2 regions of the Micromonospora sp. NPDC093244 genome follow, and region 2 is predicted to be linked to the other one. Evidence: riboswitches for the same ligand, from Rfam matches in the RefSeq annotation. Region 2 holds a riboswitch; the other holds the start of a gene.
What was found. A riboswitch is a leader RNA that binds a small molecule or an ion and turns the genes downstream of it on or off. The one in region 2 is predicted to bind cobalamin.
Positions count from the first base shown of each region.

Region 1 (14,782 bases), on a different contig from region 2:
CCGCCGGGTCCCGGCTCGCCCCCACCTCGACGGTGAGCCCGAACCGGTCGAGCAGCTGCGGGCGCAACTCCCCCTCCTCCGGGTTCATGGTGCCCACCAGCAGGAACCGGGCCGCGTGGCTGACCGAGACGCCTTCGCGTTCGACGTGGCTGCGGCCCATCGCCGCCGCGTCCAGCAGCAGGTCGACGAGATGGTCGTGCAGCAGGTTGACCTCGTCGACGTAGAGCACGCCCCGGTGGGCGGCGGCGAGCAGGCCCGGCTCGAAGGCGCGTACCCCCTCGCCGATCGCCCGCTCCAGATCCAGCGACCCGACCACCCGGTCCTCGGCGGCGCCGACCGGCAGCTCGACCAGGCAGGCCGGCCGGGTCTCGGCGGCCACGTCGACCGGGTGCGGACCGTCCGGGCAGGCCGGGTCGGGCTCGGCCGGGTCACAGCCGAACCGGCAGCCGGCGACCCGGCGGACCGGGGGCAGCAGCGCGGCGAGGGCGCGCACGGCCGTCGACTTGGCGGTGCCCTTCTCGCCACGCACGAGGACCCCACCGATCGCCGGGGAGACCGCGTTGAGCAGCAGCGCCAACCGCATGTCGGCCATGCCGAGCACGGCACTGAACGGGTACGTCATGCCCGGTCCTCCAGGTCACCCTCGCTGGCCAGGTACGTGTCGCGGAGCCGGTCCAGGGTGGACGGGTCGGGTTCGGCCCACAGCCCCCGGTCCGCGGCCTCCAGCAGCCGCTCGGTGATGCCGCGCAGCGCCCACGGGTTGGACCGCTCCAGGAACTCCCGGGTCGTCTCGTCGAACAGGTACGCGGCGGCCAGGTGCTCGTACATCCAGTCGTCCACGACGCCGGCTGTGGCGTCGTAGCCGAACAGGTAGTCCACTGTGGCGGTCAGCTCGAACGCCCCCTTGTAGCCGTGCCGGCGCATCGCGGCGATCCACTTCGGGTTGACCACCCGGGCCCGGAACACCCGCCGGGTCTCCTCACCCAACGTGCGGGTCCGCACGTCGTGCGGCATCGCCGAGTCACCCACGTACGCCTGCGGGGCGGTGCCGGTGAGGTGGCGGACCATCGCCACCATCCCGCCGTGGTACTGGAAGTAGTCGTCGGAGTCGACGATGTCGTGCTCGCGGGTGTCCTGGTTCTTCACGGCCACCGCGATCCGGGCGAACGAGCGTTCCATGTCGGCGCGCGCCTCCCGCCCGTCCAGGCCCCGGCCGTACGCGTAGCCGCCCCAGACCGCGTAGACCTCGGCCAGGTCGGCGTCGTCACGCCAGGTCCGGGCGTCGATCAGGGGCAGCAGACCGGCGCCGTACGCGCCGGGTTTGGAGCCGAAGATCCGGGCGGTGGCCCGCCGCTCGTCGCCGTGTTCGGCGAGGTCGGCGTTGACGTGGGCGCGCAGGTAGTTGTCCGCGTCCGGCTCGTCGAGGGCGGCGACCCGTCGGACGGCGTCGTCGAGCAGGGCCACGACGTGCGGGAACGCGTCGCGGAAGAACCCGGAGATGCGCACTGTCACGTCGACGCGGGGTCGGCCCAGCTCGGCGGTCGGCACCACCTCGACGCCGGTGACCCGCCGAGACCGCTCGTCCCAGACCGGTCGGCAGCCCAGCAGCGCGAGCACCTCGGCGATGTCGTCGCCCTGGGTGCGCATCGCGCTGGTGCCCCACACGGTCAACCCCACCGAGCGGGGGTACGCCCCGGTGTCGGCGAGGTGCCGGGCGAGCAGCGAGTCGGCCAGGGCCACCCCGACGTCCCAGGCGTTGCGGCTGGGGATCGCCTTGGGGTCGACGGAGTAGAAGTTGCGGCCGGTGGGCAGCACGTTGACCAGGCCCCGGGTGGGTGAGCCGGAAGGTCCGGGCGGCACGAACCGGCCGTCGAGCGCGCCGAGGGTGTTCGTCAGCTCGTCGGTGGTCCGCGCGAGTCGGGGCACCAGTTCGGTGGCGGCGAAGCGCAGCACCGCGACCGCGTCCGGGATCGGTTGGCCGGTCACCTCGACGACCACGGCGTCGGCGGCGTCCACGTCCCAGTGCAGGGTCTCCATGCCGACGACCAGCCGCCGGGCGAGGGCCTCGATCAGGTCGACGGCGTCGGCGGCGGTGCCGGCCGGCCCGTCCACCGCGTCGGTGAGCGCCGTGGGCACGGCCAGTCGTTCTCCCGGTGCCGCGAGTAGTTCCTGCTCGTCGAGTCCGTACGCGGCGGAGAGTGCCTGCCGCAGACCGGGCAGGGCGTGGGCGCCGCCCCAGATCTGCGGGGCGCGCAGCACCGCGAGGACCAGGTTGACCCGGGGCTCCCCGGTCGGCGCGGCGGCGAGGATGTGCAGCCCGTCGCGGATCTGCACGTCCTTGACCTCGCACAGGTACCCGTCGAGGTGCAGCACGAAGTCGTCGAAGTCGTCCGCGTCCGGCATCGCCTCGGCGTGCAGGTCGTGGTGCAGTTCGGCGGCGCGTACGAGGTCCCAGATCTGCGCCCGAACGGTGGGCACCTTCGCCGGGTCGAGTGCCTGCACCGTCGCGTACTCGTCGAGCAGTTGCTCCAGCTTGGCCAGGTCGCCGTACGTCTCGGCGCGGGCCATCGGCGGCACCAGGTGGTCGACGACCACTGCGTGCGCCCGGCGCTTGGCCTGGGTGCCCTCGCCGGGGTCGTTGACGATGAACGGGTACACCAGCGGCAGGTCGCCGAGGACCGCGTCGGGTGCGCAGTCGGCGGCCAGGCCGAGGCCCTTGCCGGGCAGCCACTCCAGGGTGCCGTGTTTGCCCAGGTGCACCACGGCGTCCGCGCCGAAGCCGCCGTCCGCGACCGGCGCGGCCAGCCAGCGGTACGCGGCCAGGTAGTGGTGGCTCGGCGGCAGGTCCGGATCGTGGTAGATGGCGATCGGGTTCTCCCCGAAGCCGCGTGGCGGCTGGATGAGCAGCACCACGTTGCCGAAGCGCAGCCCGGCGAGCACGATGTCGCCGCCGTCGGTGTACAGCTCGCCGGGCGGCTCCCCCCAGTGCTCCCGCATCCGATCGCGCAGCTCGGCCGGCACCGCCTCGAACCACCGCCGGTACGTCCGCCCCGGCATCCGGGCCTGGGCGGCGGCCAACTGTTCGGGGGTGAGCCACTCCACGTCGTGCCCGCCCGCGGCGATCAGCGCGTGGATCAGCGCGTCGCCGTCGTCGGGCACCGGCGCGTCGCCCAGGTGGTAGCCGGCCTCGGCGAGCGCGCCGAGCAGCCGTACCGCCGAGACGGGGGTGTCCAGTCCGACGGCGTTGCCGACCCGGGAGTGCTTGGTGGGGTACGAGCTGAGCACCACGGCGATCCGCTTGTCGCCGTTGGGCACGTACCGCAGGCGGGCGTGGCGCACCGCGATCCCGGCGACCCGGGCGGCCCGTTCGGGATCGGCGGCGTAGACGGAGAGGCCGTCGGCGTCGATCTGCTTGAACGAGAACGGCACGGTGACGATCCGGCCGTCGAACTCGGGGATGGCCACCTGCATCGCGGCGTCCAACGGGGACATTCCGGTGTCGCTGCCGGCCCACTGCTCACGGGTGCTGGTGAGGCAGAGCGCCTGGATGACCGGCACGTCCAGGGCGGCGAGGGCTCCCACGTCCCAGGCGTCCTCGGCCCCGCCGCCGGAGGCGTCGGCGGCGACCGCGCCACCTGCGGCGAGGACGGTGACGAGCAGCGCGTCGCAGCGGGTGAACAGCCCGAGCGGTTCGGTGCCGGCGCTCAGCCCGCGCAGCGAGCCGCAGTAGATCGGCAGCGGATTGCCGCCGGCGTCGCGTACCGCGTCGGCGAGCACGTCGACGAATCCGGTGTTGCCGGCCAGGGCGTGTGCCCGGTAGAAGACGATCCCCACTGTCGGCAGGTACGGGTCGGCCAGGTGCGCGCCGTGCACGCCGTACGCCGGTGTGCGTACCGGTGGGGCGAAGCCCTCGCCCGTGAACAGGACCGTGTCGCCGAGGAACCGGGCGAGCTGCGCCAGGTTGTCCGGCCCGCCCTCGACGAGATACGCCAGGGCCTGGGTGGCCACTCCGGACGGCACCGTGGACAGGGCCATCAGCTCCGCGTCGGGCGCCGCCTCACCGCCGAGCACGACAGTGGGCAGTCCGCTGGCGAGCACCGCGGCGAGCCCGTCGGGCCACGCCTGTCGGCCTCCGAGCAGGCGTACGACGGCCAGGTCGACCCCGTCGAGCAGGGCGGGCACCTCGTCGGCCGCGACCCGTGCGGGGTTGGCGAGGCGGTAGTCGGCGTCGCTGGCGCGGGCGGCCAGCAGATCGGTGTCGGCTGTGGAGAGTAGCAGAGTGCGCACGGCAGGCTCCGGACAGTAACGTCCACAGGCTCGCGGAGGCGGCTGTCGACGTGGGATGGGCGCAGCGTTCGGCGGGTACCGCGACCCGACCGGCTCACTGGCGCGGGGCCGGCGACGACGGGCGACGCGGTACGGAACTCAGCGACGAACGGCGGGAGGGTGCGCGGCTACGGGTGCGGCGAATCGGTCGCCGCTCGGGTCACGACGGTGTTCGTCGGTGACAGAGACGCCCTGCGTCATCGGGTCCTCCTCGGGTGTCCACGCCCTGGGGTACATCCGACGGCCGAAGTATCCTGGCTTCCGGATCGACGCTCTCCCCCGGCCTTCCAACCGCAGACACACGGCCGTGACTCACGAGGGGGGATCGCTCCCCGGTGACAGTGGCGGGACCGCGTCGGATTCGCACCGACTTCCTTCACTGCCGTCAGGCTGCGAATGCTGCCACACCCCTGCGCTGCGGGTCAACGCCGCTCCGGCCGGCCGAGCGGGTGTGCGTCACCGAGCTTCAGCTGTCGCCGCGACAGCGGATCATCCGACCTCGATACCCCGGATCAATGCCCGACATCCTTTGCTCTGCTTACCCATACGCACCAGAAAGGGAGCGTTACTGCCGCTTATCGGTAAGCAGAGCAAAGGAGGGGCAGGGCACTCCGGCCCCCGCCGCGCTGGCCGGCGGTGCTGGGCTTCTTGGCGGCGGAGTCTCAGCGGGCGTGGCGCTCCGGGTGGGCCCGGCTCCACACCCGCATCCGCTCGGGGTAGCCGGTACGCCCCGCCTCGTACAGCGGCACCGCGTGCTTTCGGGCAATGGCGCCCGCCGCCCGTGGCGTGCCGGTGCGGCGGCGGATCCACTCCCCGTCGTGGGCGATCGCCACCACTGTCGTGTCGGTGGCGGTGGTCTCCGGCTCCAGGTAGAACTCCACCCCCCGCCGGCTGGTGACGAACGCCTCCAGCGCGGCGAGGTCGTCGCGGGTCGCCTCCCGGTCCAGCTTCGTGGGGGTCGCCTCGGCACCCCGTGCCCGCCTACTGAACCAGCCCATGGCCCACCCCTTTCCTCGACGCTCCCCTCAGTGCAGCACCGATTCCTGGCAACACCCTGCACGTCGGATGGGAGCAAGCTGACCCGCGCTGGGTGGAACCCGCAGCCCCCGTGCGGTGTCATGAGGGTGATCGAACCGGAGGCTCCCCTGGACGACCACGTTCTCGTCACCCGCGCCCGAACAGGTGACCTGGAGGCGTACGACCTCCTGGTCACCCGGCACACCGCGTCCGCGTACCGGACGGCGGTGCTGCTCGGTGCGGGATCGGACTCCGAGGACATCGTCCAGGAGGCGTTCGTGAAGGCGTACCGCAAACTCGCCCGCTATCGCGGTGAGTCGTCCTTCCGGTCCTGGCTCCTGGCGATCGTCGCCAACGAGACGCGCAACCTGCACCGTACGCGCAGCCGTCGGGAGGGGCTCTTCCTGCGCGCGGCGGCCGCCAGCCCGGCGTCGGAGGCCGCCGAGGACGGGGCGGTCGGCGCGGTCCTCGCCGGGGAACGGCGCGCGGCGCTCGTGCGGGCGCTGCGCCAACTTCCGGTACGCGACCGCGAGGTGATCGTCTGCCGGTTCTTCCTCGACCTCAGCGAGGAGGAGACCGTGCAGGCGCTGGGCTGGCCCCGGGGCACGGTGAAGTCGCGGACGTCACGGGCGTTGGCGAAACTCCGCGGCCTGCTGGACCGCGAGGAGGTCCGGCATGGATGACCTTGAGAAGGACCTCCGCGACCTCGCCGCCTGGCTGGAGACGCCCGACCCACCGGACGTGACAGCACGCGTGCGCGCCCGGCTGGCCGCGCCCCGGCGACACCTGTGGCGCGCGTACGCCGCCGCGGCACTCGCCGCCCTGCTGGTGGCGGTGCTGCCGCCGACACGGGCCGCCGTCGCCGACGCCGTTGGCGGTCTGCTGCGCTTCGCGGGAGTCAGCATCTCCCCGTCGTCGGGCCGGCCCGCCGGCACCCCGTCGCCGTTGCCGTCGCAGCGGACGTCAGGGCTGGACGAGGCGCAGCGGGCGGTGCGCTTTCCGATCCGCGTACCGGCGAAGCTCGGCCCGCCCGAGCAGGTGCTCGTCGCCGACCCCGACGCCACAGGCGCCCACCGGGTCGCGACGCTGCTCTACCGAGGGGGCGCGCTGCGCGTCGACGCCTTCGACGGCCGCCTCAACCTGTCCTTCCACAAGGAGACAGTCCGACCGGACGCGGAGTGGGTCCAGGTCAACGGGGACTTCGCCGTCTGGGTCGCCAACCCACACGTCCTGTCCTACGTGGACCGTGCCGGGCAGGTGCGCCAGGAGACCGCCCGGCTGGCCGCCTCGACCCTGATCTGGCAGGCGGACGGCGTGAGTTACCGGCTCGAGGGGGACCTCACCAAGCTGGAGGCGATCGACATCGCCCGGTCGATGACGTAGGAACCCGCCGGCCCCGAGCGGTGTCGAGAAGGTGCGACACACGACGTGGTTTCCTCGATGTACCGGAGGGCGACATGGCTGCCTGGGTCAGGTTCACGCTGGGGTCGGCGCTCCTGCTGGCGGGGTGTGCGGCCGGCGACCGGCCGGCGACACCTGTCACGCCCGGGGCGGGCTCGACGGGCGCGGGTTGTCACTCGCGCGTCGAGACGGGAGCGCTGCCCGACTGGGCGGACACCGGGTTCCACGGTGACACCCGCGCCCCGCACGTCTTCGGCGCGAAGGGCGACATCCTGGGCGTGCTGTTCACCCACCCCCTGGCGCAGGCGAGGCCGGACGGGTCGACCAACAAGATCCTCTGGGTGGCCCGCACCACGGAGCCGTCCACCCTGGTGATCACCGCGACGCTGGACGGCACGGACACCCGGGTGACCCACGAGGTCCCCGGCGGTCCGGGCCCGTCGATCATCGACATGCCGCGGGCGGGGTGCTGGCACCTCGACCTGCGCTGGGCCGGGCACACCGACACGATGGACCTGGTCTACGCGGAGCGGACGCCCTGATCGGGCTGATCGGACAGGAGAGCGACCACCCAGCTCCCCTCCATTGCCAACATATACCGCATAGGGGGACTTGCCGCAAGGCCCGGTACGTACCGCAGAATTGCGCCTCGGACCCATGACCTGCGGAAACGGGAGACGGCGTGAGCCACCAGATCGCCAGCGTGTTCGACCTTCCCGACCACCTCTCCCCCAAGGCGGACCCGGCGCTGATCGCCCGCGACGAGCAGCACTTCGCGGCCATCGCGGAGAGTCTCGACAGGTCGATCGCCGAGCTGTCCGACCGCCTCGACGTCGAGCGTCGGGCACCCGCCGGCAAGGGACGGCAGGCGGTGGCCCGGGACGAGGAGGTCCGGCGGCTGACCGCCCGCCTGCGGGCGCTGCGCCGCTTCGGCCTGGACCTGTGCCTGGGACGGATCGTCCACGCGGACGACCCCGAGCCGGTGTACGTCGGACGGTTCGGCCTCACCGACGGCGCGGGGCGTCGACTGCTGCTGGACTGGCGTTCCCCGGCGGCCGAGCCGTTCTTCGGCGCGACCCACGCGAACCCGATGGGACTGGCGAGCCGTCGCCGCTACCGCTGGACACGCGGCCGGATCAGCGACTACTGGGACGAGGTGTTCACCCCGGAAGGGTTGGAGGGGCACGCCGCCCTCGACGACCAGTCGGCCTTCATCGCCACCCTCGGGGGCAACAGGTCGGCCCGGATGCGCGACGTGCTCGGCACCATCCAGGCCGACCAGGACGCCATCATCCGGGCGGGCTCGCGGGGCGCCCTCGTCGTCGACGGCGGTCCGGGTACCGGCAAGACCGTCGTCGCCCTGCACCGGACCGCCTACCTGCTCTACTCCGACCCCCGCCTGGGCCAACGGCGCGGCGGCGTCCTGTTCGTCGGGCCGCACCAGCCCTACCTGGCGTACGTCTCCGACGTCCTGCCCAGCCTCGGCGAGGAGGACGTGCAGACCTGCACCCTGCGGGACCTCGTCCCGGAGGGCGCCGTTGCGGTGGCCGAGGCGGACCTGGAGGTGGCCCGGCTGAAGTCCTCCGCCCGCCTGGTGACGGCGATCGAGGAGGCCGTCCGGTTCTACGAGGAGCCGCCGGACCAGCCGCTGACGGTCACGACCGGCGACGCCGACATCCGGCTGGACGCGGACGACTGGGCCGAGGCGTTCCGGGCGCCCGGACCGGGCACCCCGCACAACGAGGCGCGTGACGAGATCTGGGAGGAACTGCTCACGATCCTGCTGGAGAGGTACGACGGGGACGAGCCGGACGACGTGGTCCGCGCGTCGCTGCTCTCCAACAGCGAACTGCGGACGACCGTCAACCGCGCCTGGCCGCTGCTCGACGCGACCGATCTCGTCGCCGACCTGTGGTCGGTGCCCGCGTACCTGCGCAGGTGTGCCCCCTGGCTCGGCCCCGACGACGTCGGCCGGCTCCGGCGTGCCGATGCCCGGGCCTGGACCCTGGCCGACCTGCCCCTGCTGGACGCGGCACGACAGCGGCTCGGCGACCCGGAGGCGTCGCGGCGCGACCGTCGGCACGAGGCGATGGTCGCCGCCGAACGCGCGCGCATGGCCTCGGTCGTCGACGAGCTCATCGAGGCCCACACCTATGACGACGGTGAGGGCGTCCTGGCCAGCCTGCGCCAACTGGACCTTCAGGACGCCCTTGTCGACGAGTCCGCGCTGCCCAGCGTGGATCCGGACCTGCTGGCCGGCCCGTTCGCGCACATCGTCGTGGACGAGGCCCAGGAGCTGACCGACGCCGAGTGGCAGATGCTGCTGTCGCGCTGCCCGTCGCGGAGCTTCACCATCGTCGGCGACCGCGCCCAGGCCCGGCACGGGTTCACCGAGTCGTGGCAGGAACGGCTGGAACGGATCGGACTCGACCGGGTGACGCTGGCGTCGCTGGGCATCAACTACCGCACGCCGCAGGAGGTCATGCGGGAGGCGGAGCCGGTCATCCGGGCCGTGCTGCCGGACGCCAACGTCCCCACCTCCGTCCGCAGCAACGGTGTTCCCGTCGTACACCGGTCGGTGGCCGACCGGGACGCGGTCCTCGACGACTCGCTCGCCGCACACGCCGACGGGATCGCCTGCGTCGTGGGTGACCCCACGTTCACCGGGACGGCACGCGTGCGTTCGTTGAGCCCGGAGCTGGCCAAGGGCCTGGAGTTCGACCTGGTCGTCCTCGTCGACCCGGACTCGTTGGGCGACGGGATCGAGGGGGCGGTTGATCGTTACGTCGCGATGACCCGGGCGACCCAGCAACTGGTGGTCCTCACGCCGTGAGTCCTAGGCTGCGGGGCGTGCCCCGGGACGTGCGGGAGGCGGCGGCCCGCGACAACGCCAACTGGTGCGCCGCCCTCTGCGCCAGCCACGGGTCGGCCGGCCGGATCGACGCCGACGCCTGGTCGGTCCCCCGCCGTTCCCCACAGTGGTATCCGGACGCGGTCACCCTGCGCCCCGGCGTCGACCCCGATGCCCTGCTGGACCGGATCGAGGGAGGTGCCGGCGCGTCGGTGAAGGACAGCTTCGCCGACCTCGATCTCTCCGGCCACGGCTTCGAGGTGCTCTTCGACGCCCAGTGGATCCACCGCCCACCCGCCGACGGACCAGCCGGCACGCCACTCGCGCCTGTGGACACGGCGCAACGGCTGGCCGCCTGGGCGGCGGCGCACGGCGGTGGGGAGCTGTTCCGCCCGCGACTGCTGACCAACCCCCGGGTACGGGTGCTGGCCCGCTACGACGAGCGGGGCGCGGTCACCGGTGGTGCGGTGGTCAGCGGCGAGGGTGTCGTCGGGGTCTCCAACGTGTTCACCCGCACCGGAGATCCCGCTGACATCTGGCGAGGAGTGCTCGCCACGCTGCCCGGCGTCGCCCTTGTCGGCTACGAATCCGGCATGGACCTGGCCCTCGCGGTCGAGGCCGGCTTCGCCCCGCTGGGCCCCCTGCGGGTCTGGCTGCACCCCTGACCCGGGCGGGGTCAGCCCAGACGGGTCAGGTCCTCGGGGGTCAGGCGCAGGGACGCCGCGGCGATGTTCTGCGTGAGGTGCGCGACGTCTCCGGTGCCGGGGATGGCCAGCACGTGGGGGCCCTGGTGCAGGGTCCAGGCCAGGCGTACCTGATGGGGGGTGACGCCGTGGGCCCGCGCGACCGCCTCGACGGCCTCGCCCTGGTCGGCGCTCGCGCCCTTCTCCCGGCCGGTGCCGGCGACCGCGAAGAACGGCACGTAGGCGATGCCCCGCTCGCCGCAGGTGCGGACGAACGGGTCCTGCTCCCGGTACGCGTCGACCCCGTAGTTGTTCTGCACGCAGACGACAGGCGCGATGCCCGCCACCTCGTCCAGCTGTTCGGGTCGGACGTTGGAGAGCCCGAGGTGGCGGATCAGCCCGGCGGCGCGCAGCTCGGCGAGGGCGCCGAACCGGTCGACCAGCGGCACCGGGCCGGGCCCCCGGCCGAGGCGCAGGTTCACCACGTCCAGCTGGTCGAGGCCGAGCCGACGCAGGTTCTCCTCCACCTGCGCGCGCAACTGCGCAGGGGTGAACGCCTCGGTGAAGCCGGCCTGCGGGTCGTACCCGAAACCGACCTTGGTGACGATCAGCAGATCCCGCGGGTACGGGGCGAGCGCCGCGCGGATCAGCTCGGTGGCGTACCGGACCGGGCCGGTTCCGACGCGCAGGGTTCCACCTGGCGAAACGTAGAAGGCGGCGGTGTCGATGTGGTTGACGCCCAGCTCCACGGCGCGGCGCAGCAGCGCCACGGCGCGGTCGCGGTCGGGGTTCGCGGTGATCCGCATGGAGCCGAAGCCCATGCGGTGCACCGTGCGGTCGCCGAGGGTCCAGGTGCCCGCCGCGGCGGCGGTGATCTCGTCGGTTGGCATCGGGCGACCGTAGCGAGGCGGGGGGCGCGGCGCAGTCGGCCGCGCACCCGATACCGCTCGCCGGCGGTCTGGGTTAGTTTTGGTGGGCTGACGGAGCCTGGTCGCCGGCGTGCGGCGGGCGCAGCACCGGCACCAGCAGCAGGGTCGGCACCAGCAGCAGCGGCACCACCAGCAGGGCGCGCAGGGTGCCGACGTGGTCGCCGAGCAGCCCCAGCAGGGGCGGCCCCGCCAGGAACGCGGTGTAGCCGATCACCGCGACGACGCTGACCCGCACCGGCGCGTGCGCCTCCTCGTCGGCGGCGGCGCTCATCCCCACCGGGAAGCCCAGCGACGCCCCGAGACCCCACAACGCGACGCCGACGATCGCCAGCGGCCCCGAGCCCGCCAGCACCGCCAGGCCGGCGCCGAGCACGGCGAGCCCGATGGTGCCGCTGAGCACCGGCACCCGACCCCACCGGTCCAGCGCGACGGTGCCCGCCGTACGCCCGAGGGTCATGCCGACGACGAAGACGGCGAAGACCGCCGCCCCGGCCGCCTCGCTCAGGTCCCGACCGTCCACGAAGGCGACAGCCAGCCAGTCGTTGGCGGCGCCCTCGGTGAACGCCGCCACCAGCACGAACAGCCCGATCAACAGGGTGCGCGGCTCGCGCCAGGCGGCGAGCTGAGCCCGGCGACGGCCGGCCGGGGTCGCGTCCGCCGGGTCGCCGTCCGGGTCGTGGGCCGACGCCGGCAGGTACGTCCGCGCGGCGAGCGCGGTGCCGGTCACCACCACAAGCGCCACCGCGCAGAGGTGCGCGCCGACCGCCACGTCCAGCCGGGCCGCCGCGGCGCCGAGGCCCGCGCCGGCCACCGAGCCGAGGCTCCACCCCGCGTGGAAGCGGGGCATGATGGTCCGTCCCAGCCGCCGTTCCACAGCCGCGGCCTCGATGTTCATGGCCACGTCGCAGGCGCCGGACCCGTAGCCGAGGGCCACCAGGCCGATCGCCACGACGACGAACGACCCGGTCAGTGTCGCGCCCAGGCCGGCCACGGTCAGGCCGATCGCGACCAGCACGGTGGCCAACGTCACGGTGCGGGCCGCCCCGAAACGCTGCGCGAGCAGGCCGGAGGTGGGCATGGCGAGCAGCGCGCCGACGCTCATCGCCAGCAGGAGCAGCCCGAGCCGGCCGGCCGAGAGGTCCAACGCCTCGCGGACCGCCGGCACCCGGGAGAACCAGCTGCCGACGGCGAACCCGTTGAGGGTGAAGGTAACGGCCACGCCGTTGCGGGCGATCCGCACCGCCCGCGACGGCGCCGGGGCGACGTCCTGGGTGACGGGGCGGCTGGTGGGGGCGCTCACGACGGCTTGTCCTCTTCCTCGACGGTGATCTCCTGGCACGATCGCACACCTGAGAGCGCTACCACCACAAGCGGCCACCGCCCCTTACCGGCTACGGTCCGACCGGGGGATGATGCGAACAGGCGTTCGTCCGCCCGGACGGACCGCAACGGGGAGGCGACGCATGACGACAGCGGCACACCGGGCGGCGACCCTGGACGACGTGGCGCGGCTCGCCGGGGTGTCCCGATCCACCGCGTCGCGGGTGATCGCCGGCACCGGGTTCGCCTCACCGGACGCCCGCGAACGGGTCGCGACGGCGGTCCACCGGCTCGGCTACGTGCCCAACCCGGCGGCCCGCGCGCTGGTCCGCGGTGCCGGCGTACGCCTGGTGGTGGCGGTCACCGGGAGCAGCGCCGACGTGCTGGACGACCCGTACGTGCACCGGGTGGTCGGGTCGGCGGCCCGGGTGTGCACGCCCGCCGGCGTCGGGGTCGCGTTGCACTGGCTGCCGCTCGACGATCCGACCGGCCTGGACCAGCTCGCCCGGGACCGCAGCGTGTGCGGCGTGGTGCTGGTCAACACCACCGAGGAGTTGCTGGACGCCGTGCCCCGGTCGCTGCGTGGTCGGGTGGTCTCCATCGGCGTCGGCTCGCCGACAGTGCCGTCGTTCGACGTCGACAACGCCGCCGGGGCCGGCGAGGTGCTGCGCCACCTGTACGACACGGGTCGCCGCCGGATCGCCATGGTCACCGGCCCGCAGTGGCTGCCGTGCTCGCAGCGCCCGGTCGAGGCGTACCGGAAGCTGATGCGCCAGGCGGGTCTGCCGGAGCGGGTGCTGCCCGGGGACTTCTCGGCGGCGAGCGGGCGCGCGGCGGCCCGGGGCGTACTGCGCCGCTGGCCGGACGTCGACGCCATCTACGCGATCAACGACGAGACCGCTCTCGGCGTGATCGCGACGCTGCGCGACGAGGGCGTACGCGTGCCCGGCGACGTCGCGGTGGCAGGCTTCGACGACATCCCGCTCGCGGCGATGACCGCTCCGTCGTTGACCACGGCCAGCCACCCGGTGGGACGGATCGCGACCGCCGCGGCCACCGCCCTGCTGGACGGGCGTCCGGCCGCGCCGGTGACGCTCTTCCCGTCCGCCCTGGTGGCCCGGGCCAGCGCCTGACGCCGACGCTCAGATGGTGGGCAGGCCGAGGGCTTCGTCCACGCGGGTCAGGACGGCGACGTCGTCGTCCGGGTTGACCCCACGGAGCAGGTCGATGGCCGTGGCCCGGACCTGGCCGATGATCATGGCGAGGGGGAGCGCCTGCGTCGGGCCGAAGAGTTGTCCGGCCGTGTGCACGGCGGCGAGCGCCGCCTCGTCGGCCCGGCTGGCGTGCCTGTCGGCGACCTCGTCCCGGCCGTCCAGGTCGGCGGCGAGGGCGGCGCCGGCCTCCCGGACCGCCTCGGCGAGCGAGCGCAGCGCCACGCCCAGCTCCGGCGACACCTGTGTGTGCAGCCGGCTGAGCGTCACCCCGGCCCGGGCCAGCACCCGGACGTTGCGGACGGCGTAGTCGATCTGCCGGATGGACTCGTCCACCGACCGCAGTCGTCCGATGTGCCGACGCCTGCGGACGTTGAGCCGCAGCGCCTCGCCGGCGGCGAGCACACCCTCGCGGAGTCCGTCGACCCGGACGTCCATCCCCCGGGCCTGCGTCAGCGCGGCCATCGCGGCCGACTCGTCACGGTGGTCCAGGGCCTCGGCGATCCCGCCCAGCAGGCCGGCCAGCTCGTCGAACGTCCGGCGCACCTCGGCGACAAGCGGAGCCAGCGGGCGCCGGGCGTCGACTAGCAGGCTGGCGGCGAGGGCGACCACCCCGCCGATCAGGGCGTCGACGAAGCGGAACGGCACGAGCGACCCGTCCGGCGGCGCGACCACCACCAGGTACAGCGCGGACACGGCGGCCTGCACCAGCGTCACGCCTGTGGCACCGAAGGCGACCGCGAGCAGGACGGTGAGCAGGATGACAGTGAACACCGTCCAGGTGCTGCCCGGCCCCAGCGCCTGCACCACCAGATCCGCGACCAGCACCCCGGCGGCCACCCCGAGGACGACCTCGACGGCCCGGCGGATGCGCTGACCCCGGGCCTGCCCGAGGACGATGAGCGCGGCGGCCGGCGCGAAGAACGGCTGCGGGTGCCCGAGCAGCCGGGTGGCGAGCAGCCAGGCCACGGTCGCGGCGACGGTGGCCTCCAGCACCGGCCGCCAGCCGTGCCGCAGCCTCCCGCCGGCCACCCGCAGGCCACT
Region 1 covers NZ_JBFBEO010000001.1:1,643,661-1,658,442, reverse strand. The annotation lists gene AB0N27_RS07330 (VWA domain-containing protein) at 1-622, opposite strand, end outside; gene cobN (cobaltochelatase subunit CobN) at 619-4,287, opposite strand; cobalamin riboswitch at 4,574-4,703, opposite strand; gene AB0N27_RS07320 (hypothetical protein) at 4,989-5,324, opposite strand; gene AB0N27_RS07315 (RNA polymerase sigma factor) at 5,451-6,026, shown strand; gene AB0N27_RS07310 (hypothetical protein) at 6,019-6,726, shown strand; gene AB0N27_RS07305 (hypothetical protein) at 6,801-7,286, shown strand; gene helR (RNA polymerase recycling motor ATPase HelR) at 7,427-9,577, shown strand; gene AB0N27_RS07295 (hypothetical protein) at 9,595-10,260, shown strand; gene AB0N27_RS07290 (aldo/keto reductase) at 10,272-11,168, opposite strand; gene AB0N27_RS07285 (MFS transporter) at 11,242-12,507, opposite strand; gene AB0N27_RS07280 (LacI family DNA-binding transcriptional regulator) at 12,671-13,660, shown strand; gene AB0N27_RS07275 (FUSC family protein) at 13,670-14,782, opposite strand, start outside.
Region 1: it holds a riboswitch for cobalamin, as region 2 does, so the genes downstream of both, cobN (cobaltochelatase subunit CobN) here and AB0N27_RS29075 (ribonucleoside-diphosphate reductase subunit alpha) in region 2, are expected to answer to the same signal.

Region 2 (14,782 bases):
GCACCACCGCCGCAGCCACGTCGTACCGTGGCGATCGTTCTGCTGGACCGGGTCGTGGCGGTCGCCTCGGCCACACGGCGGGTGCTCACCGGTCGGAGCGACGTCTCGCGGGCCACCTGGGTCGCGTTGGTCTCGGCGATCGGGGTGCTGGTCGCGACGACGGTGTCCGTTGTCGTGGTGCTGCGTACGCCGGAGAAGCTGGCGCCGGTGACCCTCAACCCGCCGCCGTCGGTCGACCAGGTCGGGACGCCCTCGGCAGGTACGCCCCGGGCGCACGCCATCCCGGCGGCCACCACCGCGCCCGCGTCGCCGTCGGGCAGCCCGGCCGCGCCGCCCTCCGCAGGCCCGCCCACCGGCGGGCCGACGCCGTCGGCCGGAACGACGGCGCCGACGCCCGCCGCCCTGGGCGCGGAGTTCGCCATCGCGGACACCGCGCTGCTCAGTTACGGCGCCAGCGTGACGATCAGCAATCCCGGCCGGGTGCCGGTGCCGCAGTGGACGCTCGCCGTCACCCTGCCCCGCGAGTCACTGCGGGTCAGTCAGGTCGAGGGCGCGCGGGCCGTGCAGGACGGTGCGGTGTGGACGTTCGTGCCCGACGGCAGCGCCGGGCAGGTCCCCGCCGGCGCGTCGGTGCGTGTGACGTTCCGGGTGAACGGCGCCACGGTCGGCGCCTCCCCCACGGCCTGCACCATCGACGGGACGGCGTGCGCCGGCATGCCGGACTGAGCGCGTTCGCCACCTGACGTTCTCTACCGGCAGCTCGGCTTGCGGCATCCGCCGAGCAGCTACGCCCCTGTGGCGGCTGCCTTGGCGGCCTCGACCGCCGATGTGAAGTCGGGGCCGGCACCGATTTGGGCGAGCATCACGTTCGTCGCGTTGTAACAGTTGAACCTCTCGATTTTTCCATCCCGGAGATACCAGAGGTCCGCCGCCGGCATGTCGATACGGTTACCGGTCGGACGGATGTCGCCGACCGGAGTCGGGAACGCACCGAGATGTGTTGCCTGAATTCGTAGTTCGACCGCGACAACATCACCGAGCGCACGCATCTCGATCAGCTCCCGGTGGATGTCGGGGAAAATGCTGGCGAAGCCCGTGAGTGCCTGCGGAATCTCGTCCCCGCGGAACGTCAGCGAATTGGGCACGTCGTTGAACGTTCCGTCCTCGGTGAACAGGGCGCGAAAGCCAGGTCCGTCGAGGACGCTTCCCTCCGCCAGCCGGTACGCCTCGCGAACAACCTCTTCGTTGGTCTGCACTGCCACTCTCCTCGGTGCTCGGTGCTCGGTGTTGCTACAGGAAACTCCGACGCGGTCCCACTGATGCGCGCTCGCCACACGCTAACAAGTTTTTGACCGTATGGTCAATAATGTAAGCTCGCCCACGTGCCTCGTCCCCGCAAGTTCCGCGAGAGTGATGTCGTCAGCAGCGCCAGTGAGGTGTTCGCCGTGCACGGCCTCGCCGCTGCGACACTTGATGACCTGGTGCGGGCAACCGGCCTGGGGAAGCAGAGCTTGTACAACGCGTTCGGCGGGAAGCGGGAATTGTTTCTCCGGGCACTCTCGGAGGACCGGGAGGAGGCGACGCGCGCCGTCTCGGAGGCACTCGGCCACGACGACGCCTCGCCACTGGAACGAATCAGGGGTCACCTGCTCCGGATGGCGATCGAGTTCAGTAGCAGTGATCGGCGGGTCTCGCTCACCACCCGTGCGCTTGTCGAATCGACAGGTGCGGAGGACCCGCTCTCGACGGCCACGAAGGCCGGTATCGAACAGCTCGCCGGGGTCTATGCCCAGTGCCTGGACCATGCGCGGGAGTACGGGGACATTCCGCAGGACGCGAATGTGCAATCGTTGGCCGTCTACTTCGTGGCAGTCACGCGAGGGATGGAGTTGCTGGGCCGCGCCGGTGTCGGCCGCGGCGTACTCACCGCCGTGGCACTCGACTCGCTTCGCGTGCTCCAGGCCCAGCGGGCGGAAGAGCCAGGTGCCCGCCCGCCCGTGCGGGAATGACCGCCGGCTGAGCCCGATCGCGGCACCAGGTCCGTCCGGTTGACCGGAACCCTAGTGGGCGACCTCGTCGCGGACCTGTCGCACGTGCCGGAAGGCGACAAGCAGAGCGGCGACGAGACCGACCGCCAGCAAATTCTGACCACCGTGAACACCACGGTGTCGCCCGTGGAGTGGGGCGGGAAGGCGTTCCTGACGAGCCAGCCGACGCCGATGCCGAGCCCCAGACACGCGTGCACGCGGCCCGCAGGCGCGGGGAGGGCTGCGGACGCCCGATGATCGACGTCCACGGATCCCGTGCGGCCAGACGTTATCGCACCGCCACAACCGCTCCCCGCCCCTGCGCCGCCCCTCAGAAGTCGTCGTCGAAGGCCACCGCGCCGGTCACCCCCACCTGGTACGCGGACACCCGCCGCTCGAAGAAGTTCGACAGTTCCTGAACGTCCTGCAACTCCATGAAGGCGAACGGGTTGGCCGAGCCGTAGTGCGCGTCGATGCCGAGCTGGGCGAGGCGGCGGTCGGCGACGTGCTGGAGGTACTCCCGCATGTCGGTGAGCGTCAGGCCGGGTACGCCCTGGCCGACCAGGTCCTCGGCGAACTGGACCTCGCACTCGACGGCCTCGGTGAGCATCTCGCGGACCTGGTCGGCGAGGTCGTCGTCGAACAGGTCGGGTTCCTCGGCGCGTACGGTGTCGACGACGTCGAACGCGAAGGCCATGTGCATGGACTCGTCGCGGAACACCCAGTTGGTGCCCGAGGCCAGCCCGTGCAGCAGGCCCCGGGAGCGCAGGAAGTAGACGTACGCGAACGCGCCGTAGAAGAACAGCCCCTCGATGCAGGCGGCGAAGCAGATCAGGTTGAGCAGGAACGTCCGCCGGTCCGCACGGGTCCGCAGCTCGCGCAGATCGTGCAGGGAGTCGATCCACCGGAAGCAGAACTCGGCCTTGCGGCGGATGGAGGGGATGTTCTCGATGGCCGAGAAGGCCGCGAACCGCTCGGTCTCGTCGGGCACGTACGTGTCGAGCAGGTTCAGGTAGAACTGGACGTGCACCGCCTCCTCGAACAGTTGCCGGGACAGGTAGAGCCGACCCTCGGGGCTGTTGACGTGCTGATAGAGGTTGAGCACCAGGTTGTTGGCGACGATCGTGTCGCCGGTGGCGAAGAACGCCACCAGACGGCTCACCAGGTGCCGCTCGGCAGGTGAGAGCCTGTCCAGGTCGGCGAGGTCGGCGTGCAGGTCGACCTCCTCGACGGTCCAGGTGTTGCGGATGGCGTCGCGGAACCTGTCGAAGAAGTGCGGGTAGCGCATCGGGCGCAGGGTGAGATCCATCCCGGGGTCGAGCAGCATGTGCGTGGTCCTCGTGTCGGTGGTGCCGGGGTCGGTGGTGGCGTCGGCGGCGGTCACTGGCAGGCCTCGCACGACTCGGGGTTCTCCAGCGAGCAGGCCAGCGCCTCGGCGTCGACAGGGCCGACAGAGCCGACAGCCACGGACGCGGCGGGCGCGACGACGGCCACTGTCGCCTGCTGGATCCTCGTGGCCGGGCGCGATCGCAGGTAGTACGTGGTCTTCAGGCCGGCCTTCCAGGCGTACAGGTACATCGAGGAGAGCTTGCCGATGGTCGGCGAGGCCAGGAACAGGTTCAGCGACTGCGACTGGTCGATGAACGGGGCCCGGGCGGCGGCCAGGTCGATCAAGGCCCGCTGCGGCAGCTCCCAGGCGGTGCGGAACAGCTCCCGGACGCCGGCCGGCAGCTCCGCGATGTCCTGCACCGAGCCCTCGGCGCGCTTGATCGCCGAGCGGATCGGTTCGGTCCACAGGCCACGGGCCTTCAGCTCGCGGACCAGGGCGGTGTTGACCTGGAGGAACTCGCCCGACAGGGTTTCGCGCTTGAACAGGTTGGACACCTGCGGCTCGATGCACTCGTAGCAGCCGGCGATCGACGCGATGGTCGCCGTCGGGGCGACCGCCACCAGCAGCGAGTTGCGCAGCCCGTACGCCTCGACCCGCTCGCGCAGCGCGGCCCAGCGCGCGGTCTGCGTACCCTCGACGCCCCACAGGTCGGGCTGCAACTGGCCGCGCGCGGCGCGGGTCTGGGCGTACGCCGGGTGCGCGCCGAAGCGGCGGGCCAGGTCGGCGGAGGTTTCCAGCGCGGTCAGGTACAGCTCCTCGCTGATCCGGGTGGACAGTTCCCGGGCGGCCGCGGAGTCGAACGGCAGCCGCAGGGCGAAGAACACGTCCTGAAGACCCATCAGTCCGAGCCCGACGGGGCGCCAGCGCGGGTTGCTCGCCGCCGCCTGCGCTGTCGGGTAGTAGTTGATGTCGATGACCCGGTCGAGGAAGGTCACGGCGGTGCGTACCGTGGCGCGCAGCCGCTCCCAGTCGAGGTCACCGTCGGCGAGGTGGGCGGCGAGGTTGACCGAGCCGAGGTTGCACACGGCGGTCTCGGCGTCGCTGGACACCTCGATGATCTCGGTGCACAGGTTGGACAGGTGCACCACGTTGCCGTCGTCGGCGGTCTGGTTGCACAGCCGGTTCGCGGCGTCCTTGAAGGTCATCCACCCGTTGCCGGTCTGGGCGAGGGTACGCATCATCGTCGCGTACAGCTCCCGCGCCGGCACCTGCCGCACGTAGCGGCCCTGCGCCTCGGCGGCCCGGTACGCGACGTCGAACCGCTCCCCCCACAGGTCGGGCAGCTCGGGCACCTCGTGCGGGTCGAACAGCGACCACATCCCGTCGGCCTCGACCCGGCGCATGAACTCGTCCGGGATCCAGTTGGCCAGGTTCAGGTTGTGGGTGCGCCTGGCGTCCTCGCCTGTGTTGTCCCGCAGGTGCAGGAACTCCTCGATGTCCGGGTGCCACGGCTCCAGGTAGACGCAGGCCGCGCCCTTGCGCCGGCCACCCTGGTTGACAGCGGCGACGCTCGCGTCGAGGGTGCGCAGCCACGGCACGATCCCGTTGGACTGCCCGTTGGTGCCGCGGATCAACGCGCCCCGGGACCGGACCCGGGAGTACGCGATGCCGATGCCGCCGGCGAACTTGGACAGGTTGGCGACCTGGGCGTACCGCTGGTAGATCGAGTCCAGCTCGTCGCGCGGGGAGTCGACCAGGTAGCAGGAGGACATCTGGGTGTGCCGGGTGCCGGAGTTGAACAGCGTCGGCGAGCTGGGCAGGTAGGCCAGGCTGGACATCAGCCGGTAGAAGCCGACCGCCTCGTCGGGGGTGGTGGACAGGCCGCAGGCCACCCGCAGCAGCCAGTACTGCGGGGTCTCCAGCACCAGCCGGGTGCTCGGGTGGCGCAGCAGGTACCTGTCGTACACCGTGCGCAGGCCGAAGTACTCGAAGCGGCGGTCGCCGTCCGGGTCGACGGCGTCGTCGAGCGTCGCGGCGTGCGCGGCCACGAACGCGGCGGTGTCGTCGCCGATCAGGCCCTCGGCGTGACAGGTGCGGATGGCCGCGCTGAACGAGATGACTCCCTGCCGGCGGACCTCCTTGTCGACGTACCCGGCCAGCAGTCGGGCGGCCAGGCGCGAGTACTGCGGCTCCTCGCCGATCATCTCGGCGGCGGTCTGGATGGAGAGCCGGTCCAGTTCGGCTGTCGTCGCGCCGTCGTACAGGCCGCTGATCGTGCGGGTCGCGACCCGCAGCGGGTCGACGTCGGTGAGGTCGTCGGACCACCGCTCGACGGCCCGGACGATCCTGTTGACGTCCACCGGTTCGGTGTTGCCATCGCGCTTGCGGACCCGCATCTGCGTGCGGCGCGGCGCCGTGTCGCTGGCGGTCGGGACTACCTCGGTGACTGTCACCACTCGCTCCTCGGAGTTCGAGACCTGATGGTCCGGACACGAGGAGACAGACACCGGCGGACGCCACGCCGGCACGGCGCGGGTCCTGTGGCGTCGGCCGTCCCACGCGGCCTCGGACCGCCGTTCGCCCGGGTGGGGCGTACGGCGCGCTGGCAGGTCTTCGGACTCGCGGGCACGACCGGTCTCGCCGGTCTCCTACCGGCCGTCGCTTCCCAGGCGTTTGGTGGCCCAGTGCTGATGACGGCTGTCGTTCCCACTCACCGCTGCGGGACAGTCCCGGATTCCCACCGGGTTCCCTCTTGCCTCGACCACTCTGGATGAGCGGCCGAACCAGCTGCGCTCGACACCATATATAGGGACGCCGTGGTTGTCACACCCCACATCTCGGTGTCGGGCGTGTCGGTGACTGCCGTCACGGCAGGCGTTCAGCTGGCGACGGCGATCGGCTCGGGGGTACGCGAGCGGCGCTCGACGGTGACGCTGACACCGGCCAGGCCCAACCCGAGCACGGCCAGGAGCACGCCGACCCAGGCCGGTGCGAGGTAGCCGAACCCGGCGGCGATGGCGACACTGCCCAGGGCCGCGCCGAGACTGTTCGCGATGTTCATCGCCGACTGGTTCATGGCCGCGCCCATGAGCTGGGCTCCCGGGGCGACGGTGATGAGGCGCGCCTGCAGGACCGGCCCGAGGTAGAGGCTCGTCGCGCCGACCAGGAACGCCCCCACGAACAGGCCGACGGGGTTCGACGCGACGAGGCCGAAGACGGTGATGCTCACGATCATCGAGACGAAGCCGACGATCATGCTGCGGCGCAGGTCCCGGTCCGCGAGCCAGCCGCCCAGCGCGTTGCCGACGGTCATGCCCAGGCCCACCGCGACGAGCGCCCACGGCACCGTCGCGGCGGCGAGGCCGGCGACGTCGGTGGTGACCGGGGCGATGTACGTGTTGACCGCGAAGAAGCCGGCGAACCCGACAGCCCCGGTGGCCGCGACGAGCCACACCTGCCGGGTCCGCAGGGCCCGCAGCTCGGCGGCCGGCGAGCTGTCCACCGCCGCGGCGACCTCCGGGACGACCGCCAGGACCGCCAGCAGCGTGAGCACGAACACCCCCGCGATGACCAGGTACGCGGTACGCCAGCCGGCCTCCTGCCCGAGCCGGGTGATCAGGGGTACGCCCACCACGTTGCTCACTGTCAACCCGCTGAGCACGGCGGCGAAGCCACGGGCCTCGTTGCCCGGGCCCAGCAGGGCCGCCGCGAGCAGACCTGCCGCCCCGAAGTACGCGCCGTGCGGCAGCGCCGCGACGAACCGCGCGACAAGCACCAGGTCGAACGTCGGGGCGGTCGCCGACGCGACGGTCCCGACGGCGAAGAGGACGAGCAGCCCGAGCACCAGCTTCTTGCGGGGCAGGCGCGCGCTCAGCGCGGCGATCAGCGGAGCGCCCACGACCACGCCGAGCGCGTACGCGGTGATCATCCAGCCGGCCCGGGCCACCGCGTCGGACGGCGACTGGGCGTACCGCTGCGGGAGAAGTCCCCGCGCGATGTCGGGCAGCAGGCCCATCGCCACGAACTCGGTCAGGCCTACCGCCACGCCACCGAGGGCCAGGGCGGCCACCGCCGCGAGGCGCCGATTTCTGCTCAGTCCATCCACCGGGAAAATTTAGCAACAGCGTTGCGTAATAGGGTGGTGGGATGACGCGCACCACAGCCGACGTGACGTTCCTGCGCGGCTACAACCAGGCGCTGGTCATGGCGGTGGGGCGTACCGTGCCGACGTTCGAGCGGTCGACAGTCGTCACCGCCACCGGCCTGACCCCGCAGGCGGTTTCCAAGGTCATCGCCCGCCTGACCGCCGACGGGCTGATCCGGTCCGCTGGCGTGCGCCGTCCGGGCATCGGCAAGCCCGCAGTCGTCTACGAACTGGTCCCCGACAGCCGGTACGCCATCGGCGCCCACGTCGCCCGGCGCACGCTGCGGCTGGTGCTCGTCGACCTGGCCGGCAGGGTGCACCACTCGGCGGTCAGCCCGCTCCCCCGCGACTTCACCCCCGAACACCTGCTGCACGCCCTGCGCGCCGGCATCGACGCGATCACCACGGACTGGGAGCCGCGAGGCCGGCTCACAGGCGTCGGCATCGGCATGATCGGCCCACTGGACCACGAGAACGGCCTGGTCCGCGACGCCCACGGCCTGCGGCACTGGCACGACGTACCGCTGCGCAAGCTCGCGCAGGCGCACCTGGGCCTGCCGGTCCACCTGGACAAGGACGTCACCGCGGGGGTCACGGCCGAGGCGTGGCGGCGTGGCGGGACCTTCGGCGACGCGGTCCTCATCATGGTCGAGTCCGGCATCGGCGGCGGCTTCTGGCTGGGCGGCACCGCCCACCGGGGAGCGCACACCAACGCCGGGGAGTTCGGCCACACGGTCGTCGACCTCGACGGACCGCGCTGCGTGTGCGGACGCCACGGGTGCCTGGAGGTCGTGCACAACCGGGCCGCCGAGGCCGGCGACATCGCGCGGGCCGCCCGCGTCCTGGCCGTCGGCGTGGTCAACCTGCTCCAGACCCTCGACCTCGCCCACGTGGTGCTGGCGGGCGCCGACCTCCTGCGGCACCAGGGCGCCTACCTCGCGGCGGTCGAGGAGGCCGTGCACACCCAGGTGCCCCGCGCGGACTGGCTGGTCACCGACGTCGCCCTGTCCAGCCTGGGCGCGGACGTGATCGCGGCGGGCGCGGCCATGCAGGTCCTCGACCGGCAGTACGGCGTACCGGGCCTCATCCCGCGCCAGGGCTGACCGGGGAGCCCTCCCACCGACTGGAAGGGAGCCCGGAAACATCGGATGTCTGGGCCCAGGCGTTGATCGACATCGTTGACGGCCCTGATCGGGCGTCCGTACACTCCCAGGCATCATCCGATCTTTCGTTAGCCGGGCGAGGAGCGCATGCCGCAGATCACTGCCGTCACCGTCGAAGACGTCCGCTTCCCCACCTCCCTGACCGCTGACGGCTCCGACGCCATGAACAAGGACGGTGACTACTCGGCGGCGTACGTCGTCCTGCACACCGACGGTCTGGACAGCACGGGTGCGCCGCTCGCCGGTCACGGGCTGACCTTCACCATCGGGCGCGGCAACGACATCGTCGCCGCCGCGGCGGTCCACCAGGCCCAGCGCCTGGTCGGCCTGGACGTGACGACGATGGCGGCGGACATGGGGGCCGTCTACCGCCTGCTCACCTCCGACTCGCAGCTGCGCTGGCTCGGCCCGGAGAAGGGCGTCGTGCACCTGTCCCTCGCCGCCGTGTTGAACGCCTCCTGGGATCTGGTGGCCCGGCTCGCCGCCAAACCGCTGTGGCGCCTGCTCGTCGACATGTCCCCCGAGCAGCTCGTCGACATCGCGGACCTGCGCTACCTGTCCGACGCGCTGACCCGGGACGAGGCGCTCGCCATCCTGCGCGCCAAGGAGAGCACCAAGGCCGACCGCCTCGCCGAGCTGCACCGCACCGGCTACCCCGCCTACACCACCTCGGCCGGCTGGCTCGGCTACGGCGACGACAAGCTGCGCCGGCTGTGCCAGGAGGCGGTGGACACCGGCTACGGGTACGTCAAGCTCAAGGTGGGCGCCAACCTCGACGACGACATCCGCCGGTGCACCATCGCCCGGGAGATCCTCGGCCCGGACCGCCACCTCATGATCGACGCCAACCAGGTGTGGGACGTCGGTCAGGCCATCGACTGGGTGACGGCTCTCGCCCGGTTCAAACCACTGTGGATCGAGGAACCCACCAGCCCCGACGACATCCTCGGCCACGCGGCCGTCCGCCGTGCCGTCGCGCCCATCGGCGTCGCCACCGGCGAGCACTGCCACAACCGGGTGATGTTCAAGCAGCTGTTCCAGGCCGGCGCCATCGACTTCTGCCAGCTGGACACCGGCCGGCTGGCCAGCGTCAACGAGATCGTCGCCGTGCTGCTCCTCGCCGCGAAGTTCGGCGTCCCCGTGTGCCCGCACGCGGGAGGCGTCGGCCTGTGCGAGATGGTCCAGCACGTCTCGGTGCTCGACTACGTCGCGGTCTCCGGGGATCTCACCGGCCGGGTCACCGAGTTCGTCGACCACCTGCACGAGCACTTCACCGACCCGTGCGTCGTACGGGACACCGGTTCGGGCAGCGGTTACGTCCTGCCCAAGCAGCCCGGCTACTCCACCCGGATGCGTCAGGAGTCGATCGCGCTGTACCGGTTCCCCGACGGCCACTACTGGGCGGCGGCGGACCCGGCTACCGTGTCATCTCCGGAGCCGTACGTCATCGCGGGTGGGACGGCCACCCCCGCCGGCCGTTAGGGGGTGTCGCGTCGTGTCCCGTACCGACGAGGTGGTGAACGGCATCAAGCGGATGATCCTCGAAGGGACGTTCAAGCCCGGGGATCGGCTGCCCGTCGAGAAGGACCTCGCCGAGTCGCTGGGCGTCTCACGGGGCTCGTTGCGCGAGGGGATGTCGGCCCTGTCGATCCTCGGCATCGTCAACATCCGGCAGGGCGACGGCACCTACATCACCAACCTGGACGCGCCGCAGCTGCTGGCGCCGATGGGCTTCGTCGTGGACTTCCAGGGTCAGGGCGACCCGCGGCACATCCACACCGTCCGGCGCCTGCTGGAGTGCGAGGCCGCAGGGTTGGCGGCGACCAGGATCACCGACGAGGCCCTCGCCCAGGCGGGAGAACTGCTCGACGAGGCGGCCCGGATCGCCGGCCGGTTGCCGCAGGACCACGAACGCATAATGGAAATCGACATCGCCTTCCACCGGATCATCGCGGTGCACGCCGACAATCCGGTGCTCGTCGGCCTGATCGAGGCGTTCGCCGGGCGCACCCTGCGCGGGCGGCTCTGGCGCAGCCTGCACGAGGAGGGCGCGGACCGGCGTACCCACGACGAGCACGTGGCGATCCTGAAGGCCCTCGTGGCACGCGACCCCGAACGCGCCCGCACCCGGATGGCCAACCACCTGATCGGTGTGGAGGAGTCGTTGCAGGAGCTGCCCGACGACGCCGACACCAACGGCGAGGCCGCCGGCCCGTGACCGCCCGCCCTCACGCCCGCACGTCGAGCAGCCCTTCGTCGTACAACGCCGTCCAGAGCTGATCGGGCACCTCGGCGGCCGTGCGGCGCAGGGTCTCGGTCACCTGCGCCTCATCGCGCATGCCGACCACTGTCGAGACCACTGCCGGATGCCGGCGGACGAACGCCAACGCCGCCTCGGGCAGGGTGACGCCGTACGACTGGCACACCCGCGCTGTCCGGCGGGCCTGCTCGATCACCTCCGGCGGGGCCTGCTGGTAGTTGTAGACCGCGTCGGACGGCGGGGTGTCCCGGGCCAGCAGCCCGGAGTTGTAGACCCCGGCGATCACCACGCCGACCCGGCGGGCCCGCGCGGCGGGGAGCAGGTCGACAAGCGCGCCCTGCTCCAGCAGGGTGAACCGGCCGGCGCACATCACCACGTCGACATCGGTCTCCGTCACGAACCGGGCGAGCATGGCGGACTGGTTCATCCCGGCGCCGATCGCGCCGATCACCCCCTGTTCCCGCAGCTCCACCAGCGCCGGCACCGCCTCGTACGCGGCCTGCTCCCAGTGCTCGTCCGGGTCGTGCAGGTACACGATGTCGATCCGGTCCAGGCCGGTACGCCGAAGGCTCGCCTCCAACGACCGCCGTACGCCGTCGCGGCTGAAGTCCCAGACCCGCCGGTGGTCGGCCGGGACCGCGAAGCCCTCCGGATCCGCCAGGTGGGCGGTCTCGGGCGACGGCACCAGCAGCCGGCCGACCTTCGTCGACACCACGTACTCGTCGCGTGGTCGGGAGCGCAGAGCCTCCCCGAGGCGTCGCTCGGACAGACCGAGCCCGTAGTGCGGCGCCGTGTCGAAGTACCGGATGCCGCCGTTCCACGCGGTGTCCACCGCCGCGGCGAAGTCCTCGTCGGACGTCGCCCGGTAGAGGTTGCCACCCTGCGCGGCGCCGAAGCCCAGCGCGGTGAGGTGCGGCGTGCGACAGGTCATTGGCCCCTCCCGCCGCGGTCGGCCCCGACCGCCGTCACCGGTCCTCCCGTTCCGCGCTCCCGGTCATCGCCGCCACCAGGTCGTCGGTGGTGACCTCGTCGGCGCGCAGCCGGGCGGCTCGCCGGCCCAGTCGCAGCACCTCGACCCGGTCGGCGATCTCCAGCACCTGGGGCATGTTGTGGCTCACCAGTACCACCGACATGCCGGCGTCCCGCGCCCGCCGGACGACATCGAGCACCCGTCCGGTCTGGACGACCCCGAGTGCCGCGGTGGGCTCGTCGAGGATGACCACGTTCGTCGCCCAGATGATCGCCCGGGCCACCGCCACACACTGCCGCTGCCCACCGGACAGCATGGCGATCGGGGTGGTGACCCGGGGGATCCGTACGCCCAACTCGTCCAGGGCCGCCGCGGCGCCCTGCCGCATGGCCCGCTTGTCGAGCAGGCCGAGCCGCCCGAGCGGGCCGGAGCGCACGATCTCCCGTCCCAGGTACAGGTTGGCCGCCACGCTGAGGTCGTCGGCGACGGCGAGATCCTGGTAGACCGTCTCCACCCCCGCGCGACGCGCGTCGACAGGGGTCGAGAACCGCACCTGACGGCCACCCACCCGGATCTCGCCCTCGTCGGGCGGGTGCACACCGGACAGGGTCTTGATCAGTGTGCTCTTGCCGGCGCCGTTGTCACCGATCAGCGCGACGACCTCGCCCCGGTGGACCGTGAAGTCGGCGCCGCGCAGCGCCTCGACGTGCCCGAAACGCTTGACGATGCCCCGGGCCTCCAGGACCGGCGGTTCCCCGGCCGGCGAGCGTTCGTCGGCCTCGACGGCGGCCGTCGTAGTCGTGGCCATCACTGCACCGGAGGGTTCGCGCAGCTGGGTTCGAGCACCGCCTTGGTCTCCGGCGAGTCGATGTTCTCCTTGGTGACGAACGTGACGCCGGTGTCGGCCGACGCCAGCGGCGCCTTGTCCCGCAGGTGCTTGACCATCTTGTCGACGCCGAAGTAGCCCATCTTGAAGGGGTTCTGCACGACAAGCGCCGAGATCTGGCCGTTGCGCAGGCCCGCGACCTCGTCGGGGGCGGCATCCCAGCCGATGATGACCACCTTGCCGGACTTGCCGGCGGCCTGGACGGCCTGCGCGGCGCCGAGCACGCTCGGCTCGTTGGCCGCGAAGATGCCAGCGAGGTTGGGGTTGGCGGTGAGGATGTTCTCGGTGACCCGCCGCGCCTCGTTGACGTCGCTGCGGCTGGGCTGCTGGCCGACCAGCTTGAGGTTGGGGAACTGGGCGAGGCCTGCCTTGAAACCCTCGACCCGCTCGGTGTTGGTCTGCGACCCGGGCTGGAACTCGACAAGCGCCACGTCGTGGTTGCCGGGGCCGAGTTCGCTGGCGAGCAACTTCGCGGCCTCGACGGCCGACGCCTTGTTGTCGGTGGCGAAGAGCGGCACCTCCGACGGCTGCGGGCTGGTGCCGGAGTCGATCATCGCGACCGGGATGTCGGCGCCGAGCGCCTGGTCGGTCGCCGGCGCCAACGCCTGCGAGTCGGTGGCCGCGTAGACGATCCCGTCGACCTTCTTGGTGACGAAGTTCTGGATCAGGTTGACCTGCCCCTCGACGTCGGTCTCGGTGGTCACCCCGTCCCACTGGACTGTGACGTTGCCGGCGCGCTGGGCGGCGCACTCGGCGCCCGCCTTGACCGTGTTCCAGTAGTCGGCGCCGACGGCCTTGGGCACCACGGCGAGCTTCAGTGGCCCGGCCGCGTCCCTGGTCGCGCCGTCGCCCCCGTCGCGGACCTCGACCCCGCCGCAGGCGCTGAGCAGCGCGGTCGCCGCGACGGCGACCAGCACGGCCCGGGTACGCGGAAGTCGGCCTCGGACCCGCCGGCTGGTGGTGGTGTGTGCCATGGTGTGTGTCCTTCCTCGTTCGGACTTCCGAAATGGCATGTCAACCCCGTGATTCCAGCCGCCGGCGGCGGAACTGGTCGAAGTAGACGGCGGCCCAGATGATCAGGCCGACGATCACCTGCTGGTAGTGGATGCTGATGTCGAGCAGCACGGCGCCGTTGCGCACCAGGGCGATGAGGAACGCGCCGATGATTGTCCCGACGATCCGGCCCTGCCCGCCGAACAGGCTGGCGCCGCCGATGACGGCGGCGGCGATGACGTCGAGTTCCAGCGAGACGCCGTAGTTGGGTTGACCGGAGTTGACTCGGGAGGCGGCGATCATGCCGCCGAGCCCGACCAGAACGCCCGCCAGCACGTACACCCCGGTGAGGTACCGACCCACCCGGATGCCCGAGCGGCGGGCCGCCTCCAGGTTGGAGCCCATCGCGTACGTGTACTGGCCGAAGCGGGTCTGGGAGAGCAGGAAGGCGACCCCGACCGCCACGAGCGCGGTGACCACCACGGCGAACGGGATGCCGATGATCTCGCCGTTGCCCAGCAGTTGGAAGGACCGGGGCAGCCCGTACACGCCTACCGCGCCGGTGATGATGAAGACCAGGCCACGACCGACCGACATCGTTCCCAGTGTCGCGATGAACGGCGGAATCCGGGCCACGGTGATCAGCAGCCCGTTCACCAGCCCGGCCAGGGCGCCGACGCCGATCGCGACAGCCGTCGCGGCCCAGAGCGGGAAGCCGAGGTCACGTACGACCATCGCGCCGACGACTCCGGCGAGCGCGGCGACCGACCCCACCGACAGGTCGATGCCCTTGGTGATGATGACCATCGTCTGCGCGGCGGCGATGATGGCGATCACCGCCGTCTGCGCGCCGATGTTGAAGAGGTTGTCCGCCGTCAGGAAGTAGGGACTGGCGACGCTCAGCGCGATGAACAGGACGACGAGCGCGGTGGCGGCGGTGAACTCGGAGACGGCGTGGGAGATCCGTTCCCGGAACCAGTCGCTGATCTCGCCGCGCTGCCTGCCGGCG
Region 2 covers NZ_JBFBEO010000010.1:68,740-83,521, forward strand. The annotation lists gene AB0N27_RS29050 (cellulose binding domain-containing protein) at 1-726, shown strand, start outside; gene AB0N27_RS29055 (nuclear transport factor 2 family protein) at 786-1,256, opposite strand; gene AB0N27_RS29060 (TetR/AcrR family transcriptional regulator) at 1,383-2,009, shown strand; gene AB0N27_RS29065 (hypothetical protein) at 2,064-2,285, shown strand; gene AB0N27_RS29070 (ribonucleotide-diphosphate reductase subunit beta) at 2,359-3,354, opposite strand; gene AB0N27_RS29075 (ribonucleoside-diphosphate reductase subunit alpha) at 3,408-5,753, opposite strand; cobalamin riboswitch at 5,944-6,160, opposite strand; gene AB0N27_RS29080 (MFS transporter) at 6,236-7,462, opposite strand; gene AB0N27_RS29085 (ROK family protein) at 7,504-8,604, shown strand; gene AB0N27_RS29090 (enolase C-terminal domain-like protein) at 8,752-10,146, shown strand; gene AB0N27_RS29095 (FadR/GntR family transcriptional regulator) at 10,160-10,882, shown strand; gene AB0N27_RS29100 (aldo/keto reductase) at 10,893-11,855, opposite strand; gene AB0N27_RS29105 (ATP-binding cassette domain-containing protein) at 11,890-12,702, opposite strand; gene AB0N27_RS29110 (ABC transporter substrate-binding protein) at 12,702-13,754, opposite strand; gene AB0N27_RS29115 (ABC transporter permease) at 13,795-14,782, opposite strand, start outside.